2 linked regions of the Endozoicomonas sp. GU-1 genome follow. The protein of the gene in region 2 binds, or shares a complex with, the protein of the main gene of each other region. Links are inferred from orthologs where the notes say so. Each region holds a gene or a part of one and is shown on either strand. Other genes may lie near its edges.

Evidence for each region.
Region 1: the proteins of lpdA (region 2) and O3276_RS12245 are in contact, whole or in part, in a crystal structure (PDB 1EBD), measured with the Geobacillus stearothermophilus proteins. The link is inferred for Endozoicomonas sp. GU-1 from one-to-one orthologs. Residues at the interface, in WP_049624544.1 of Geobacillus stearothermophilus: Pro340, Ser341, Asp344, Tyr345, Arg403, Asp406, Val408, Glu431, Ala432, Gly433, Asp438; in WP_033016211.1 of Geobacillus stearothermophilus: Ile130, Ala131, Met132, Pro133, Arg136, Arg140, Glu141, Asn155, Arg157.

Annotation. Positions count from the first base shown.
Region 1 is NZ_CP114771.1:2,990,023-2,993,162, forward strand. The notes cover bases 154-2,973. They hold O3276_RS12245 (dihydrolipoyllysine-residue acetyltransferase), read right to left. Parts: upstream 2,422-2,973; coding sequence 886-2,421; downstream 154-885. Other genes in these bases: O3276_RS12235 (hypothetical protein), read left to right, coding at 154-733; O3276_RS12240 (2-oxo acid dehydrogenase subunit E2), read right to left, coding at 798-911; aceE (pyruvate dehydrogenase (acetyl-transferring), homodimeric type), read right to left, coding at 2,450-2,973. Outside these bases: more of O3276_RS12235, read left to right, coding at 1-153; more of aceE, read right to left, coding at 2,974-3,140.
Region 2 is NZ_CP114771.1:1,476,956-1,480,209, reverse strand. What follows is about bases 73-3,006. They hold lpdA (dihydrolipoyl dehydrogenase), read left to right. Parts: upstream 73-786; coding sequence 787-2,226; downstream 2,227-3,006. Other genes in these bases: sucC (ADP-forming succinate--CoA ligase subunit beta), read left to right, coding at 2,348-3,006; odhB (2-oxoglutarate dehydrogenase complex dihydrolipoyllysine-residue succinyltransferase), read left to right, coding at 73-683. Outside these bases: more of odhB, read left to right, coding at 1-72; more of sucC, read left to right, coding at 3,007-3,254. UniProt on the Escherichia coli protein: Lipoamide dehydrogenase is a component of the glycine cleavage system as well as of the alpha-ketoacid dehydrogenase complexes.

The sequences.
Region 1 (3,140 bases), 1.5 Mb from region 2 along the record:
CGAAGATTCTTATGGATCTGATGACGAAGATAATACACCTGATAATAAATGCTCCGAATACCAAGCTGATAATAAATGGTCCGAATACCAAGGATTAGCCACTCAAGTTGTGCCGTCATATGATACAGTTTTACCTCTGCTTGGTAATAACATCGAATTATCAGATACCAAAGACTATGACACCAGATTGTTACCACAAGACAATAGGCAGTTACAAAAAGACCTGAAAACCAGTATGGAATCCCCTACAGCCTCTGTAGCTTCTCAAAAGGTACTGGAAAAAGCAGAACCAGCCTCGCAGCAGCCTGGTGTTTCCCGGGAACAAAGTCCTGTGAAAACGCCTTCACCAGCAGAAAATGAGAAGTTACCAGCCTCTGCAATAGATAACTCTTCAAAGTATTTATCTACTGGCCACACACCCTCTACAATAGATGAGTTTTCAGAGCTTTTATCTGCTAACCCTTTGAAAATTTTTGATGTGAGTACTTTAATAAAAAATAATTTTAAACCGAATGAGGATTTCAACATTAAAAGCGCTGAGGCAGGTAGATCCTCGTTAACAATCAAGGTTAAACATGAAAAAAACGCCATTAAGATTCGAGAAAGAATATTAGAATCAATTGGAGAAGAACATAGTCGTAATGTTAAGATTTGGGAAAATTTTGATCCTGTACACGTAGATGTTATGTTTGATGCCTGGAAAGCACTCCAAAATTCTTTATCTTCTTCATAACTTCAAAGAAATACAATGTTGAATCCGGAGATTAATCACCTCCGGATTTTTATTAACCAAAGTCTCAAAGAAGCAGCTTGCGAATATCGGTCAACAATTCACCCAGCATTGTCGTGAAACGTGCTGCATCCGCACCATTGATGGCTCTGTGATCATAAGACAGTGACAACGGTAACATCAGCTTTGGATCGAAAGTCTCTGCCGTTCCACACGGGCTTCATGGCGGCCCTGGACAGACCAAGAATGGCGACTTCCGGCGCATTGACGATCGGAGTAAACGCCGTGCCACCGATAGAACCCAGGCTGGAGATGGTAAAGCAGCCACCCTGCATTTCATCAGGCTTCAGCTTCTTGTCACGGGCCTTACCGGCCAGCTCGATACATTCAACCGACAGTTCCCACAGGCTCTTCTGATCGACGTTTCTGATCACCGGCACCAGCAAACCGTCTGGGGTATCAACCGCGACTCCAATGTTGATGTACTTCTTGTAGATCAGCGTTTCACCATCCGGGCTCAGGGAAGCACAGAACTGTGGCAGCTCTTTCAACACGTAAGCAACGGCTTTCAGAATAAACGGCAGTGGTGTCAGTTTGGTACCACGGGCCTCGGCCATGGCTTTCTGAGCCTTGCGGAACGCTTCCAGTTCAGTAATGTCACACTCATCAAACTGGGTAACGTGCGGCACATTCAGCCAGGAACGCTGGAAGTTCTGAGCCGCCACTTTGCGCAGGCGATTCAGGGCCACCTTCTCGATGTCCCCCCACTTGCTGAAGTCGATCTCTGGCATGGCTGGAATACCCAAACCAGTAGAAGCACCTTGACCTGAAAGTGCCTTTTCACTGAGGCGCATCTTCACGTACTTCTGTACGTCTTCTTTCACAATGCGACGACGTGGACCACTGCCGGTCACTTCAGCAAGATCAACACCGAACTCACGGGCCAGTTTGCGCACCGCGGGACCTGCATGGAATTTGCGATTGGTACGCTCAAGTTCCACAGGGTGCGCTTGTGCATGTGGGGGTGGTGCTGATGGTGCGCGGGATGGAGCCTCCTGCTGCGGTGGCACAGTGGCAGGTGCAGCGGCTGCAGGCGCTGGCTGGCTGACAGCCGGTGCTGCTGCGCCACCAGACACTTCAACGTCAATCACCAGATCACCCTGACTCAGGGCATCACCTTCCTTGACGTGAATCGCAGTCACCACCCCTGCTACCGGGGAAGGCACTTCCATGGTCGCTTTGTCGGACTCCAGAACAATCAATGAGTCTTCCAGGGCAACGGTGTCCCCAACCTTCACACTCACCTCAATGACCGGCACATTTTCAGCACCGATATCGGGTACATGCACCGACTCAGTCCGGGAGCCACCGGCGGCCGCTTCAATCACCGGGGCTGCCGCCACGGGGGCTTCTGCCGGCTGCCCACTGTCCGCTATGGGCTCGACAACCTCAGATGCTGCTGCAGCCATCTTAATCATCGGAGCACCTTCGCTGACATTGTCACCCATAGTCAGCAGCACTTCTGTCACCACACCATCCCGTGGTGCCGGGACTTCCATGGTGGCCTTGTCAGACTCCAGAACAATCAGGGAGTCTTCGGCCGAGACCGTATCACCGGGCTGGACGCAGATTTCGATGACTTCTGCCTCACCACTGCCGATATCCGGAACTTTGATGATTTCGTCACTCATTCCTCATACCTTCTCTTCAGTTCCGGACTTAGCAATACAGAGGGTTAGCTCTGGACGGGTCAATATCAAACTTCCTGATGGCCTCGCTGACCACGGACGCTTCCAGCTCACCATCCTGAACCAGTGCATACAGGGCAGCCACCACGATGAAGTAACGGTCTACCTCGAAGAAACGACGCAGCTGTTCACGGGTGTCAGAGCGACCAAATCCATCGGTACCCAGCGAAACAAAGGGTGCCGGCACAAACTCACGGATCTGGTTGGCGTACTGGCTCATATAGTCAGTTGCGGCGATAACCGGACCTTTACGGCCAGACAGCTGCTGTTCAACCCAGCTGACTTGCTTATCAGCTTCAGGGTTCAGCATGTTGTAACGTCTGGCGTTCTGACCATCCCGGGCCAGCTCGTTAAAGCTGGTTGCGCTCCAGATATCCGATTCCACGTTGAACTCATCACGCAGAATACCGGCAGCTGCGCGGACTTCCTCAAGGATCGTGCCACAACCCATCAGCTGGACCTTAAGCCCCTGGTTACGGGAATTTTCTTCCAGGTTGTAAAGCCCCTTGATGATGCCTTCGATTACTTCAGGGCCTTCCGGCAGCGCTGGCTGACGGTAGTTTTCATTCATGGCGGTGATGTAGTACCAGACATTGTCACCATCGCCATACATACGTTGCAGACCGTTCTGGATAATCACCGCCATCTCATAGCCATAGGTT
Region 2 (3,254 bases):
TACCCATGACCCGCCTGCGAGCCAAGGTTGCCGAGCGTCTGGTTCAGGCCCAGCAGAATGCGGCCATGTTGACTACTTTCAACGAGATCAACATGAAACCGGTTATGGAGCTTCGTGCCCAGTACAAAGATGCCTTTGAGAAGCGTCATGGCGTACGACTTGGTTTTATGTCTTTCTTTGTCAAGGCCTGTGTTGAAGCGCTCCGCCGTCATCCAGTGGTCAACGCCTCTATTGATGGCAATGATATTGTCTACCATGGCTACCAGGATATTGGTGTTGCCGTTTCCAGTGATCGCGGGCTGGTAGTACCAGTGCTTCGTAACACCGAAGATATGAGCCTTGCTGATATTGAGGCAAAGATTCGTGAGTTCGGTAAAAAGGCAATGGATGGCAAGCTCGGCATCGATGAAATGACCGGTGGAACGTTCACCATTTCCAATGGCGGTGTATTCGGTTCACTGTTGTCAACGCCCATCCTGAATCCACCACAGTCGGCCATCCTGGGAATGCATAAAATTCAGGAACGTCCCATGGCGGTTAACGGCAAGGTTGAAATTTTACCCATGATGTACCTTGCCCTGTCCTACGACCACCGACTGCTGGATGGCAAGGACGCAGTCACCTTTCTCGTGACCATCAAGGAACTGCTGGAAGATCCGGCCAGAATGCTTCTGGACGTTTGATTCCGGATTGTACCGGGCAGCCTTATTTTTTCTATTAAGCGGTGCTGCCCATTATTGACTTGACCCGTATACCTTGTTTTATAAACCGTTTTGGAAATAACTTATGGCAAATCAGTTCGACGTGGTAGTTATTGGCGCAGGCCCTGCCGGTTACGTCTGTGCTATTCGTGCAGCCCAGCTGGGGCTGAAAACTGCCTGTATCGAGAAGTGGTCCGATGACAAGGGCAAGGCCAAACTGGGCGGCACCTGCCTGAATGTTGGCTGTATCCCTTCCAAGGCCCTTCTGGATAGCTCCCACAAATACATTGAAGCCAAGGAAGATTTTGCCAGGCATGGCATTAAGCACAGCGGTGTAGACATCGATGTCCCAGCCATGCTTGCCCGTAAGGACAATATTGTGAACCAGCTGACTACCGGTGTTACCGGTCTGTTCAAGGCAAATGGTGTGAGCTTGCTGGAAGGTGCCGGTAAAGTGCTGTCTGGCAAGCAGGTTGAATTAACCAGGGCTGACGGTTCTGTCGAAGTGGTTGATGCTGCCAACGTGGTGATTGCCACCGGCTCCCGTCCCATTGAAATTCCCCCCACACCGCTGACTGAAGGCCTTATTGTTGACTCTACCGGTGCTCTTGAGTTTCAGGAAGTCCCGAAGCGTCTCGGGGTTATTGGTGCCGGTGTTATTGGTCTGGAACTGGGGTCTGTCTGGGGAAGGCTCGGTGCTGAAGTGGTTGTCCTTGAAGCCCAGGATAAATTCCTGGCCCTGGCTGACCAGCAAATCGCCAAAGAAACCCAGAAGATTTTCAAAAAGCAGGGACTGGACATTCGCCTGGGTGCACGGGTGACCGGTTCTGAAGTCAAGGGTAGCGAAGTTGAAGTTACCTATCAGGATGCCAATGGTGATGAACAGAAGCTGACCTTTGATAAACTGATTGTTGCTGTCGGTCGTCGCCCCTATACAGAAAACCTGCTGGCTACTGACTCCGGTGTCAATCTGGATGAACGCGGTTTTATTTTCGTTGATGATAACTGTGCCACTGACGTTCCCGGCGTTTATGCGGTTGGAGACGTGGTCCGGGGCCCGATGCTCGCTCATAAGGGCAGTGAAGAAGGCATTATGGTGGCAGAAATCATTGCTGGTCAGAAAGCACAGATGAACTATGACCTGATTCCTTCGGTGATTTATACTCACCCTGAAGTGGCATGGGTTGGTAAAACCGAAGAAGAAGTTAAGGCCAGTGGTGACGAGTACAAAGTGGGTACCTTCCCGTTTGCCGCCAGTGGTCGTGCGCTGGCTGCCAATGATACCCATGGCATGGTCAAGGTGATTGCCGACAAGGTAACGGACCGTATTCTTGGCGTTCATGTTGTGGGCCCAAGTGCAGCCGAGTTGGTGCAACAGGGGGTTATTGCCATGGAGTTCGCTGCCAGCAGTGAAGATCTTGCGCTGACCATTTTCTCACACCCAACCCTGAGTGAAGCGCTGCACGAAGCAGTTCTGGCGGTTGATGGCCACGCTATCCATATTGCCAATCGCAAACGTCGTTAAACGTATCTTAAGGGGAGCGGTCAGGGTCGACTTGCTCCTTTCTTCATAGACAATATCCAGGGATATGGTTTGACGAGAAACTTAAAAACAACGCTCAAATAAGAAAGAGGGCCGCGTCAGAATGAATCTTCATGAATATCAGGGCAAACAACTCTTTGCCAAATATGGACTGCCCGTCTCTCAGGGCGTCGCCGCAGATACGCCAGAGCAGGCCGCTGCTGCTGCCGATGAAATCGGTGGTAATCAGTGGGTGGTTAAGGCTCAGGTGCACGCCGGTGGTCGTGGTAAGGCGGGTGGTGTGAAACTGGTCTCCAGCAAAGACGAAATCCGCGCGTTCGCCGAGCAGTGGTTAGGTAAAAACCTGGTCACTTATCAGACCGATGAAAATGGCCAGCCGGTCAGCAAGATACTGGTTGAAAGCTGCACTGATATTGATCAAGAGCTTTATCTTGGCGCTGTTGTTGATCGCGCAACCCGTCGCATCGTGTTTATGGCCTCCACTGAAGGTGGGGTTGAAATTGAGAAGGTGGCGGAAGAAACACCGGAAAAAATCCTCAAGGCGACCATTGATCCCCTGACCGGTGCCCAACCTTATCAGGCCCGTGAGCTGGCTTTTAAACTGGGTCTGGAAGGAAAGCAGATCAAGCAGTTTACCCAGATTTTCCTTGGTCTGGCGAAACTCTTCCAGGAGTGTGACCTTGCCCTGCTGGAGATCAACCCGCTGGTAATCACCAAAGAAGGTGACTTGCACTGCCTGGATGCGAAAATCAACATTGATAGCAACGCCCTGTACCGTCAGCCACAGTTGAAAGCCATGCATGACCCTTCCCAGGAAGATGCCCGTGAAGCCCATGCCGCTGAGTGGGAGCTTAACTACGTCGCACTGGATGGCAACATTGGCTGCATGGTGAATGGTGCAGGCCTTGCCATGGGCACCATGGATATTGTCAAGCTGCATGGCGGTGCGCCTGCCAACTTCCTGGATGTTGGTGGTGGTGCAACCAAAGAGCGTGTCACCGAAGCCTTCA